2 linked regions of the Chryseolinea soli genome follow. The protein of the gene in region 1 interacts with the protein of each later gene in a pairwise test. Links are inferred from orthologs where the notes say so. Each region holds a gene or a part of one and is shown on either strand. Other genes may lie near its edges. The genes, in order: sucC and sucD.

What was found.
Region 2: the proteins of sucC (region 1) and sucD interact in binary tests that used the Escherichia coli proteins (3 or more experiments, as listed by UniProt). The link is inferred for Chryseolinea soli from one-to-one orthologs.

Annotation. Positions count from the first base shown.
Region 1 is NZ_CP032382.1:4,832,624-4,839,128, reverse strand. The notes cover bases 2,183-4,969. They hold sucC (ADP-forming succinate--CoA ligase subunit beta), read left to right. Parts: upstream 2,183-2,863; coding sequence 2,864-4,075; downstream 4,076-4,969. Other genes in these bases: D4L85_RS20535 (DUF6089 family protein), read left to right, coding at 4,131-4,969; D4L85_RS20545 (ABC transporter ATP-binding protein), read right to left, coding at 2,183-2,793. In the rest of the region: D4L85_RS20555 (DinB family protein), read left to right, coding at 1-276; tRNA (N(6)-L-threonylcarbamoyladenosine(37)-C(2))-methylthiotransferase MtaB, read left to right, coding at 363-1,682; more of D4L85_RS20545, read right to left, coding at 2,137-2,182; more of D4L85_RS20535, read left to right, coding at 4,970-5,006; D4L85_RS20530 (chloride channel protein), read left to right, coding at 5,141-6,406. UniProt on the Escherichia coli protein: Succinyl-CoA synthetase functions in the citric acid cycle (TCA), coupling the hydrolysis of succinyl-CoA to the synthesis of either ATP or GTP and thus represents the only step of substrate-level phosphorylation in the TCA.
Region 2 is NZ_CP032382.1:2,763,956-2,770,463, forward strand. The notes cover bases 298-3,087. They hold sucD (succinate--CoA ligase subunit alpha), read left to right. Parts: upstream 298-1,145; coding sequence 1,146-2,030; downstream 2,031-3,087. Other genes in these bases: D4L85_RS11905 (hypothetical protein), read left to right, coding at 298-1,021; D4L85_RS11915 (hypothetical protein), read right to left, coding at 2,051-2,302; D4L85_RS11920 (CAP domain-containing protein), read right to left, coding at 2,443-3,024. Also shown: D4L85_RS11900 (hypothetical protein), read left to right, coding at 1-3; more of D4L85_RS11905, read left to right, coding at 137-297; icd (NADP-dependent isocitrate dehydrogenase), read left to right, coding at 3,150-4,376; D4L85_RS11930 (PKD domain-containing protein), read left to right, coding at 4,591-6,508. UniProt on the Escherichia coli protein: Succinyl-CoA synthetase functions in the citric acid cycle (TCA), coupling the hydrolysis of succinyl-CoA to the synthesis of either ATP or GTP and thus represents the only step of substrate-level phosphorylation in the TCA.

The sequences.
Region 1 (6,505 bases):
CTGGGCGGCACGGACTATAAACGCAACCGCGATCTTGAATTCTCCGCCAAAAATGTCTCACGCCACGATCTGCTCGCCGAGATCCAACGCACCCGCCAGGCCGTTGCCACGACCTTAGAAAGGCTGGATCCGAACCTGCTTGAAAAAGACTATCCCGCACCCGTTTTCGACTACGCCATGACCACGTCCTTTTTCCTTATTCACCTGTCGGCGCACTTGGGCTATCACCTCGGACAAATCAATTATCACCGCCGGCTTTGTGCTGCGTCTTCGTGAAAAGCTGACTTTCGTTGGTTTAGGATGAGGCCTAAGGCCAGAGCATGCGTCACAAAACGGATGGATTTGTTAAATTTGCGCCCACGATGAAAAAAGTGGCTTTTTACACGCTGGGATGCAAACTCAACTACTCGGAGACCTCCACGATCTCGCGTTTATTTGAGGAAAAAGGCCATAAAAAGGTCGATTTCACCGACACGCCCGACATTTTCATCATCAACACCTGCTCCGTCACAGAGAACGCCGACAAAAAATGCCATAAGATCGTGCGCGAGGCCCGCAGCATATCGCCCGATGCCTATGTGGCCATTATCGGGTGCTATGCCCAATTGAAGCCCAAAGAAATTGCCGAAATACCCGGCGTGGATGCTGTGCTGGGAGCCGCCGAAAAATTCAGGCTGGTGGAATTGCTGGACGGCTTTGTCCGTCAACCACAAGCCCAGGTGTTTGCTTCCGATATTGAAAAAGCCAACCGGTTCAACACCTCCTACTCACTCCACGACCGTACCCGCACTTTCTTAAAAGTACAGGACGGATGCGACTACTCGTGCACCTTTTGCACCATCCCCCTGGCCCGCGGCAACAGCCGCAGCGACAGCATCGCTAACATCGTGAAAACCGCCGAAGAGATCGCCACCACCGAAGTGCGGGAGATCGTACTCACCGGGGTGAACACGGGCGACTTCGGACTCCAGGAAGGAAAACGTGTGGAACGATTTGTTGATCTCATCAAAGCACTGGACCAGGTAGAAGGCATCGACCGCTTCCGGATCTCTTCCATTGAACCGAATTTGCTCACCGACGAGATCATCGCTTTTGTGTCGCAGTCGCAGCGATTTGTTCCGCACTTCCATATTCCGTTGCAATCCGGTTCCAATAAAGTATTGAAGTTGATGAAGCGCCGCTACCTGCGCGAGCTTTACCACGACCGCGTGAACACCATCAAGTCGCGCATGCCTCACTGCTGCATCGGCGTTGACGTGATCGTTGGATTTCCCGGCGAGACCGACGAAGATTTTCTGGAGACCTATCAATTCCTGAACGAACTGAACATATCGTACCTCCACGTATTCACGTACTCCGAAAGAGAAAACACACCCGCAGCTTCCATGTCTGGAAAAGTGCCGGCCCACGTGCGTGCAGAGCGCTCGAAGATGTTGCACATTCTTTCGGATAAAAAGCGCCGGAAATTCTATGAAGAAAACCTGGAGCGCGAAGCCACCGTGCTTTTCGAGAACGATGTGGAAGAGGGCATGATGCACGGCTTCACGGAGAACTATATCCGCGTCGTCGCCAAGTATGATCCCGTGTTGGTAAATGAGTTGAGGAAAGTAAAACTCCTTCAGATACAAGCGAAAGGACTGGTGGAAGTGGAAGATGCCGTGTCTGAGGTGCACCTGCATTGATGTTGCCTTCCTGCAATTATCGATGAATTCGCTGCTAAAAATGCATTCTTTTATGAAGTTCCCGGTTTCCGCTGTGTTGTAAGAATAACCGACGCGGTGCCCCCTCACGATCTTGCTCTTTACTTGCTAAGACATTGAATATCAGCCTTCAGACAATCTAAGGAATGACATTCACTTGCAGTCTGCAAAGCTCTTTTTTTCGAAAGGGGTGCGTAAGATTAGTCCCTTGCGAACAGCAAATTTCTGACGCGAAGTCCATATCGATCGTAACCTCCCCCATTCTTACACGATTGCCAAAAGCCCCTACAATGCCAGGTGCGTGGAGCCACGCCCACCTACCTTTGTATTGTCATTGTGTTATACGGCTTGCAGAACGATTTTGAGGGGAGCCAGGAAGAAGACCACGAATGGTGAAGAGATGAGTGGGGTCTTCTTTCTTTCTATTTTTTCTATTTCACGCGGCCTTGATGCGGCCATCTTTTAATTCAATTTTCCGGTCGGCCATAGTAGCCAACGACTCGTTGTGGGTAACGATCACAAAGGTCTGCCCGATTTCCGTCCTCAACTTGAAAAACAAATTATGCAACTCGATAGCATTGTGCGAGTCGAGGTTTCCGCTGGGTTCGTCGGCCAGGATGAGGTCGGGTGCATTGATCATGGCGCGGGCCACAGCAACGCGTTGTTGTTCGCCTCCGGAGAGCTCCGACGGTTTGTGATGCATGCGTTCGTGCAAGCCCAACCGATCCAGGAGCGACAGGCCCCTTTCTTTCACTTCCCGATCGGAGCGTCCACCGATGAGGCCGGGAATGATCACATTCTCCAGTGCCGTGAATTCCGGTAGCAGGTTGTGAAATTGGAACACAAAGCCGATAGACTTGTTTCGAAAGGCTGCGAGGTTCCGCGCCGACTGGCTGAAGACATCCTTGTCCTGGATGAACACTTTGCCCTTGTCGGGTGTGTCCAACGTGCCGAGGATGTGAAGTAAGGTGCTTTTGCCGGCGCCGGAAGCGCCAACGATGGTGACCACCTCTCCCTTGCCGATCTGCAGGTCGATCCCCCTCAATACCGGCAGGGCGCCATATGACTTTTCAATATTCGTGGCCCGAAGCATCCTCGATTTGTATGTTTTTGTTTTGAAATACAGCTGTAAATAAGCTAGTTTCGCCCAAAACAAAAAATTCATGAACATCCACGAATATCAGGGCAAGGAGATTCTCAAGAAATACGGGGTAACCATTCAACGCGGCATCGTGGCCGACACACCGGATAGCGCTATTCAGGCAGCCAAAGAGTTGCAGGCCGAAACCGGTACGAAATGGTTTGTGGTGAAGTCCCAGATACATGCCGGTGGCCGTGGAAAAGGAAAAGTAAAGGAAACGGGTTCTCATGGCGTGGTGCTTGCCAAAAACATCACGGAAGTGCCCGATAAAGTAAAAGCCATTTTGGGCGGCACCCTGGTGACCCATCAAACCGGGCCGGAAGGCAAAAAAGTAAATAAAGTGCTCATCGCCGAAGACGTATACTACCCCGGCGAAAGCGAGCCAAAGGAATATTATATGAGCATCCTGCTGGATCGCTCCAAGGCTTGTCCCGTGATCATGGCCTCCACCGAAGGGGGTATGAACATCGAGGAAGTAGCCGAAACCCACCCGGAGAAGATCATCAAAGAATGGATTGACCCGGCCATTGGCTTGCAGGCTTTCCAGGCCCGCAAGATCGCTTTTGCCCTGGGCTGGGAAGGCAATGCCTTCAAAGAGGGTGTGAAATTCATTGGCTCCCTCTACAACGCCTACCTGGGCCTGGATGCCTCCATGTTCGAGATCAACCCCCTCTTGAAAACCTCCGATAACCGCATCCTGGCCGTCGATGCCAAGGTGAACCTGGACGACAATGCCTTATATCGTCACAAGGACCTGGCGGAACTAAGAGATATCACCGAAGAAGATCCGTTGGAAGTGGAAGCAGGCAAAGCCGGCCTCAACTATGTGAAGCTCGACGGTAACGTGGGCTGCATGGTGAACGGCGCCGGCCTGGCCATGGCGACCATGGACATCATCAAATTATCCGGCGGCGAGCCCGCTAACTTCCTGGACGTGGGAGGTGGAGCAAACGCCGAAACCGTAGAAGCAGGCTTCCGGATCATCCTGAAAGACCCCAATGTGAAAGCTATCCTCATCAACATCTTTGGCGGCATCGTGCGTTGCGACCGGGTTGCCAATGGTGTGGTCGAAGCGTATAAAAAGATAGGCGATATCCATGTGCCTATTATCGTAAGATTGCAGGGAACGAACGCCGAAGAAGGAGCAAAGATCATCGAACAATCGGGCCTGAAAGTGTTTTCGGCCATTGTTCTAAAAGACGCGGCGCAGCGGGTCAAGGAGGTTTTGGCCTGATGACCTTCGCCCAATAAACAAAATTGCTTATCTTACGTTTTGCATTTATACCCCTATGAAAAGGTTAGCTACCCTCACCCTAATCAGTGTTATAGGAATGCCCTTACTGGGGTATTCCCAAAGCTTCAACTTACTGCGCCAGGATCGAAACTTCCTGGTGAGCATTGGTTCGGGCACTGCTAACTACTATGGGGAAATGGTAAACCCAGGTGAATTTGGCAAACTAAAGCCCAATATCGCCCTTGGCGCAGAGTACTACCTCAACAGCCGTATCAGCGCGCGGGCAGAACTCACCTGGTTCCAATTGTCGGGCGACGATAAAAAAGCAAACGACAGCCGGAAGCTGCGCAACCTCTCGTTCACAGCCAATTGCATAGAATTCAGCGCCTTAGGGGCGATTAACCTGAGCCCTATGGGCCTGCGTTTCTATCAGCGGTCTACGCTTAACTTTCATGCTTTCGTCGGGATCGGCCTTCTATACTTCAACCCCAAGGCCAATTACCAAGGCCATTCCTATGCACTCCAGCCCTTGCAAACGGAAGGTGTCAAGTATAGCCGCATCCAGCCGGTTATACCCCTCGGCCTGGGAGCCCGTGTAAAGTTGAACCCCTTCTTCAATATCCTGGTGGAAGCCGGATATCGCATCACGTTCACCGATTACCTGGACGACGTAAGCGCGCGGAAATACCCTGCCCCAGCCACCTTGAAAAGTGACCTTTCGCGGGCGTTGTCTGATCGACGGGGAGAGCTCGGCCCTGTGAACACCAATGACACCGATGGCATCCGGGGAAATCCGGATAAAAAGGATGGTTATTTTATCACCAACATCACTTTGCAGTATTATTTGCCTGTGACCCTGTTCGAGAACTCCGACCGGAAGCTCTATAACCGGAAACGCAAGGCATATTACCGCAGACCAAGAAGCCGGTAAGCCCCGAGCACTCTCCGCGACCCATTCCGCACCTATTTTTTTTGAATTTCTGACGGCAAATCCTGACAGGACGCGCTTCGTTTTGTATTTTTGCGACCCCTGCCTTTGCGCTGAAAGCCATTTTTTAATATTGCATGCGAAGAGAGTATTCCCTGAAATTTAAGAAACTGAAGCGTATCCCGGCCCTCGTATTGGCGTCGGTGACGATCGGCGTGCTGTCGGCCTTGCTCACGGATACCTTAAAGCTGGTGACGGAGCATTATGAGGGACAACTGTACGACCGCTTCCTGGAACACAACGCCCTGATCATTGCCTTGCCCTTTGCGGGCTTTATTGCCATTCTGCTCCTGCGTCACTTCCTTTTCCGGAACACGGTCAACAAAGGCATGCGCGAGGCCATGGACTGTTTATCGGCCCGGACAAAATATTTACCTGCGTACAAAATTCCTTCGCATTATTTTAATGGCTTTCTAACGGTGATCTTTGGAGGCTCTACAGGCATCGAAGTGTCTACCGTGGTGGCTACCGCTACCGTTGGTTCTCTATCCAGTCAAAAAACCACCTGGTTGAAACGGTATAAGAACGAGTTGATCTGTGCGGGCATCGCCGCCGGGATCACGGCGCTGTTCAATGCGCCCCTGGCAGGCGTTGTGTTTGCTATGGAAGTGTTCGCACAGAAGATAAACAAACGTCACCTGCTGAGCACTGGGGCGGCGGCCTTCACGGCCTATGCTGTGAACCTTGGCTTAGGCGACGAACCTGTGTTCCGCTTGACAGTAACGCACTGGAATACGTTCGCTATGCCCTATTTTGTCCTGCTCGGTGTACTTGCGGGAGTCTTTTCGACGTTGCTGACGCGATCCATTGTGTGGGTAAAAGACTTTTCACAGATCATTGAAAATACCTTCGTAAAGATCCTGTTGGTGTCGGCGGTCATTTCAGTCTTTATTTTCATGTTCCCCAATTTGTATGGTGAAGGATACTCCTCCATCAATGCCATGGAGAACTCACCCGTTACCACGCAGGCGTTGCTAAGCCTTGCCTTGGTGCTGATGATCAAACCCGTGGTGACCTCGCTTACGTTGAGCGCAGGCGGTGACGGTGGTGTATTTGCTCCCAGCCTGTTCATGGGCGCCTTCCTCGGCTTTTTGATGGCTTCCCTGTTGAATACCTATTTTCATGCCGGCGTTGTACCTGTCAATTTCATCGTCATCGGCATGGCGGCCTTGCTGAGCGGAAGCATACACGCACCCCTCACCTCGATCTTTCTGCTGTGTGCCGTGACGGGAAATTATACACTCTTTGTTCCGATCGTTGTCGCCTCGGTGGTGGCCAAGATCGTGGCCCGGCTTATCCTTCCTTATACCGTATACTCTTATTCCCCGGTGTACCGGAAGTAAAAACTAAAAGAACGGCAGCGCACAAAAAAAGAGCGCTCTTTAGCAGAACGCTCCTTTTAGGCTGGTCTATGGCCGATGACTGCTTTTTTGCGAGACCAT
Region 2 (6,508 bases), 2.1 Mb from region 1 along the record:
TAGTAGCCTCCCACTATTATAAAGAGAACACGAAGGCCGCACAACGCGGCTTTCGCTTTTTCGGGTATATGCTATTCGTTAGGATTGTATTAGTTTTGCTAAAGTAAAACCTTAACTCTCTTATACTGTCTATATTATGAAATCCTCTAAGTTGGCATTGGTCGTCATGGCGCTGGTAGGTTTCGGCCACATCTATGCGCAAGAGTATGCTTTTAAAGTGCTTGTCAGCAAAGGCAAGAATGAAATGAAATCCGGTTCCGGGTGGCAACCCCTTAAGGTGGGCGCCAGCCTCAAACCCGCCGACGAACTGAAGCTTTCTGAAAACGCTTACGTCGGTTTGGTGCACGTCACCGGGAAGCCCTTCGAAGTGAAAAAACCGGCCGGCACCTACAAGGTGATAGACTTTGCCAATCAGGTGAAACCCGGACCCAGCGTGCTGAATAAATATACCGACTTCGTGCTAAGCTCGGCCACTTCACCCAAAAACACCCTTGCCGCAACAGGGGCCGTAACACGCGGCGACGAGTTCATTGCGTTATACTTGCCAGTGAACCACAACGAAGTGTTTGGTAACAAAATAATTATCAGCTGGGACGATGAGAAAAAACTGAAACCCTACACGGTGACTTTCACCACACTGTTTGGCGATGAACTGCTGAAGAAGGAAACATCCGACTCATGGATGGAAGTAGACCTTGCCGACCCCACTTTTGGCCCCGAGAACAACATCATCGTAAATGTGGTATCGAAGACCAACAAGAATCACAAATCGGAAAACTTTACGTTGAAGAAGGCCCCCAAGGCCACGCGCGATAAGATCAAGGGGCCTTATGCTGAGTTGGCCGCCACAGAGCCCACCGCGATCAATAAACTGTTCATCGCCGCCTTGTTCGAAGAGAACAACCTCCTCATCGACGCTGGCACAGCCTTCCAGGAAGCAGCCAAACTCGAACCCGCCTACCAACAGTCCTACACCGACTTCCTGGTGCGGAACAACATCAAAAAGCTGGTTAAAAAGTAAACCGACCGCCCAAAGAATAAAGAAAAGCTGCCCTCACCCGGCAGCTTTTCTTGTTTGCGGCGCGTTTGGTCAAAAGGTTTATTATCCTATTTTTGTGCTTCTCAAAAGCAAACGACAAACTTCCATGAGTGTACTGGTAAATAAAAATTCCCGTGTCATCGTTCAGGGTTTCACAGGTTCCGAAGGCTCCTTTCACGCGGGCCAGATGATTGAATATGGAACAAACGTAGTAGGGGGTGTAACCCCTGCGAAAGGTGGAACCGAACACTTGGGAAGACCGGTATTCAACACCGTGAAAGAAGCCGTTGAGAAAACGGGTGCCGACGTGTCCATCATCTTCGTGCCCCCTGCCTTCGCCGCCGACGCCATCATGGAGGCCGTAGACGCAGGCATTAAAGTAGTCATCACCATCACCGAAGGCATACCCGTAAAGGATATGATGACGGCCAAAAAATATCTGCAAAGCAAAGGCGGCGTAACCCTCATCGGTCCCAACTGCCCTGGCGTGATCACCCCTGGCGAAGCCAAAGTAGGCATCATGCCCGGCTTTGTGTTCAAGAAAGGACGGATCGGCATCGTGTCTAAGTCGGGAACCCTCACCTATGAAGCAGCCGACCAGATCGTGAAAGCCGGCCTGGGCATCTCCACCGCTATTGGTATTGGCGGCGACCCCATCATCGGAACACCCACAAAAGATGCTGTAGAATTGTTAATGAATGACCCCGAAACCGACGCCATCGTCATGATCGGCGAGATCGGCGGAAACTATGAGCCCGTAGCGGCCCGTTGGATCAAGGATTCGGGAAATAAGAAGCCAGTGGTTGGATTTATCGCCGGCCAGACTGCCCCTCCGGGTCGCAGAATGGGCCACGCGGGTGCCATTATTGGCGGCGCCGACGACACCGCAGCGGCTAAGATGAAGATCATGCGCGAGTGTGGCATCACCGTGGTAGAATCACCCGCCGAGATTGGCGAAACCATGGTGAAAGTATTGGCCGGCAAAAAATAGTCGCCGGCCCCAATTTCCTATTAAAAAGTAGTTCTGAATTCGTTTTCCAGGTATTCGTTCAGGTTTTTCAACCCGCGCAGCATGCTGAGCTTTTCGGCTTTTTGATCGGCGTTGTCGTTTTGGTAGATCACCTCTACGAACAAGTCGCGGAGCATGTAGATGTAGATTTTGCGGCCATTTTTCACGCGCGTTCCCAGGGCTACACCTTTTCTTTTGAGGTATTTCACCTGACTTTCTAAAGAAAGCTTGCTGAAAATGAACTTGAGGATCATAAAACAATTTGTTTGTTGTGTTATGTATCCAAATGCCAATAGCAAGCCAGGAGAAAAAAACCTTAAAATATCGGTGTTTTGGCCTTTTTAGAGTGGAGGCCAGTCCAGGAATGGGAAACTGAATTCAAAACAATACTCTTTTATGGACAGAGGTCGGGAGCCACATCGTCTACCTCGCCAAACCACACCAGCCCGTATTCTTTGTAGATGCCAATGCCGATGGCCTTCCATTTTGCCTTTTCCCACGTGCCGCTGTTGATGAGCAGGGGATTGTGGCCGGGACTTACTTTCCAACCGTCAAGTCCTTCTTTCGCCGTGGCGCCAACGGAACTGTAATAGGCGATCTCAAAACCATTGCCCGTATAGCCGGCAATTTCCTGTGGCTTGGTCCACATGCAGGAGGCTTTCTTGTGATCGTTGGTATAACAGCACGACGTCCATTTTCCGTGCGACGACCAACTGTGGGGGTTGCATTTGTTCTTGGGGTCGAAGGTATAGTGCTCGGAGAGATCGCGTGCATGGGTCTGAGCCACCTGCGAGAGTTTGGTAGAGAGCGGAATCGATTCCAGGTGGTTTTCCCGGCGGTAGACCATGATCAGGTCATACAGTTTCTTCTCTTCTGGACTAAGGCAGACCGTTGCAACAGGATAGGGCCGCTCATGGAAGCCGCCGAGGCCAAACAGCACCAGACTGCTTGCCAGAAGAAGGGAAAACGATTTCATAGAGAAATTTACCAATAAACGCCAGGCCGAGTAAAAATATCTTCATTTCTGGTTGAGATTTTTTAATTTTCCGCGCCCAAAAAAATGGGCATCACAAAACATTCACTTTTAACGCATTACAAACAATGAGCGATCAGAAAATTAGCATCAGCAACGGTAAGCTGAACGTGCCTGATAATCCTACGATTCCCTTTATTGAAGGCGATGGAACCGGCGTAGACATTTGGCCTGCATCTCAACTGGTATTCGACAAAGCGGTAGAAAAGGCCTATAACGGAAAGCGGAAGATCAACTGGAAGGAAGTTCTGGCAGGCGAAAAAGCGTTTAACAAAACCGGCAACTGGATGCCCGAAGAAACGCTCACCGTCTTCAGAGAATATTTAGTAGGTATCAAAGGCCCCCTCACCACACCGGTAGGCGGCGGCATTCGCTCCCTCAATGTGGCCCTCCGCCAGGAACTCGACCTCTATGCGTGTGTGCGTCCCGTGCGGTGGTTCAAGGGCGTGCCTTCGCCCGTGAAGGAGCCTCAAAAGACCGACATGGTCATCTTCCGCGAAAACACCGAAGACATCTATGCCGGCATCGAATTTCAGGAAGGCTCGGAAGAGAACAAGAAATTCCTGCAGTTGTTGAAAGACAATTTCCCGAAGAGCTATAAGAAGATCCGCTTCCCCGAAAATTCGGGTATCGGCATCAAACCCGTTTCCAAAGACGGAACCGAACGTCTCGTGCGCTCGGCACTGAAATACGCCCTCGAGCACAAGCTGCCCAGCGTTACACTCGTGCACAAAGGCAACATCATGAAGTTCACCGAAGGCGGTTTCCGCGACTGGGGATATGCCCTCGCGAAAAGCGAATTTGGAGCCGTAGACCTCGATGGTGGTCCTTGGCAAGTGATCCAGAAAGGTGATCATAAACTGATCATCAAAGACGCCATCGCCGACGCATTCCTCCAGCAGATATTGCTGCGCCCGGATGAATATTCGGTGGTTGCAACCTTGAACCTCAACGGCGACTACATCTCCGATGCGCTCGCTGCCATCGTGGGAGGTATCGGCATTGCGCCCGGCGGAAACGTGAACTACGTAACCGGCCACGCCATCTTCGAAGCCACACACGGCACAGCACCTAAATACGCCGGCCAGGACAAAGTGAATCCCGGCTCTGTCATTCTCTCCGGTGTCATGATGCTCGAATACATGGGCTGGAAAGAAGCTGCCGATCTCATCATCAAAGGATTGGAAGGCGCCATCAATGCAAAGAAAGTAACCTACGATTTCCACCGCCTCATGGAAGGCGCAACCCTGCTGAAATGCTCGGAGTTTGCGAAAGAAGTAGTGAGTAAGATGTAATAAGCAACGGTTCACAACCGTGTGTTTTAAGAAAGGTCATCGAAAGGTGGCCTTTTTCTTTTTTTAAAATTTCAATCGGACGCCGTTAAAAACGTCGATGAAAACGCATAGCCCCTTGGATATTTTTTCAGGACGCGAAAAAATCAGTCGCATCTTTTTCTACTGAAATGTGGTTGCAGTAGTGTGAAATACTTTGCAGGAAAACGAATCGATCATGAACCCGTTCCTGCAGACCTGCCTGTCCGTTTTTTTCCTGGCTGTGATGCCGAATGCACCTATGTTTGGTCAGGCGCCGTCCTGCATGGGAATGACCAACACCATCACACAGCCTTCGCCGTTATGCCTGACAACCACGCCGGCAACGATCGTCCAGCCCGCGGCCACCAGCGTCCACACAGGACCAATGACTTACGATTGGGAGATGTCAACTTCATCCGCGACTGGCGGATTCGCTTCTCTGGGCGTGAACGCAGAAGATCTCCCGGTTCCCACATCGCCGGGGACCTACTACTTTAGAAGAATCGCTTCGCTGTCGGGCATCCCTGCACCCCCCCATACGCCACCTCCCTTTCGGCCATGCGAGAGCAATGTTGTCGAAGTTGTGATCGTGTCGCCGCCATCCATTTCGGCCAAATCGCCCGTTAGTGCAGAGGTATGCTCAGGTGCGGGCACAAGTTTTTCGATCACGGTATCTGCTGGGGGAGGAGTGAACAGTCAGTGGCAATACGATGATGGAACGGGTTTCACAGACATTGCATTCGGAAGCTCCACTTACAACGGAGCAAACGCGAATACGCTGACCATTTTGAATGCTGCAGGTTTGGGCAACCGAGATTTCAGATGCACAGTGACCAGTACGTTGAGCGCTGACTGCCAAAGTCAATCCACAGTATTTTCCCTGCATGAGAGACCGCTCCCCACCGTAACGCCCCTCGCAAAAACGGTTTGCGAAAGTGTGACAGCAAGAGGCGGTGCCGCCATCGTCGATCTTAACACGTTTAACAACGCACTAACCGTTTCAGATCCCGCCAACCTTTTCGTGTCGTGGTTCACCTCCTCACCCCGGGCCTCCATTAGCGATCCGGCAAACTTTCACTTCACGGGCACAACCGTGTTGACGGCCAATGTTACCAACACAACAACCTTTTGTGCGGCCGATGCCACGGTAAGACTCACCACCAAACCATTCCCAACCGCTACCGCCATCATACAATCGCCGGCCAATCTCTGCAGCGGCGAATATTTCGACGTCGCTTTGCAAGGAGCTGCTCAATACAACTGGACGGCTAGTGCGCCAACCGGAATACAAGGCGCCGGACCCGGGCAGGCCCCTGTCATACACCAGGCATTGACAAACCGGGGAACACAACATAAAGCGGTTACTTACACCATCGTGCCCAAACAGGACGGATGCATGGGCCCGCCGATCGATGTGACGGCAACCGTTCAACCGGAAGTAAAAAAATTTGCGGTCACCGGTGGGGGTGAAATATGCCTGGGCCATGCGGGCCTCACGATCGGGCTAGTGAACAGCCAATCCAACATAGCGTATGAATTGGAGCGAGATGGACAGTCCACGGGCATCACCTTGACTTCTCCCGGTGGTCCCTTTGTCTACCCCAACCCCATAGCCAGCAACGGCACCTTCACCATTCACGCCACCACCGGCGGCCGATGCGAAACCGACATGGACGGAAGCGCCATCGTCATTGTACGAACGGTCCCACAAGGAACCGGTATCATATCAGGCGACGAAATCATTTGTCAGGGATCGACACACACCTACGAGGCGTCCGGCTGGACCGATGCCACGGACTATCAATGGATCCTCCCAACACCGCTGCGAAGCGTGCGCGAAGAAGAACAGGTTGCTGAAATTATCGCGGAGCAAATAGAAACGGATGGGGCCGTGCAACTACAAGCTGTTGGCGTGAACACGTGTGGCGCGGGAATGACCGCCGCGAAAATCATCAGCATCCACGCCAACCCCATCGTCAACATCAGCCAACCGCAGATCGTGATAGCGGGGCAACCCTTTGACCTAACCTACACCACCACGACCTCTCTAGCGCAATGGCAATGGAATTTTGGCGACGGCGGCACATCCACCGGGTCATCTCCCGAGCATACCT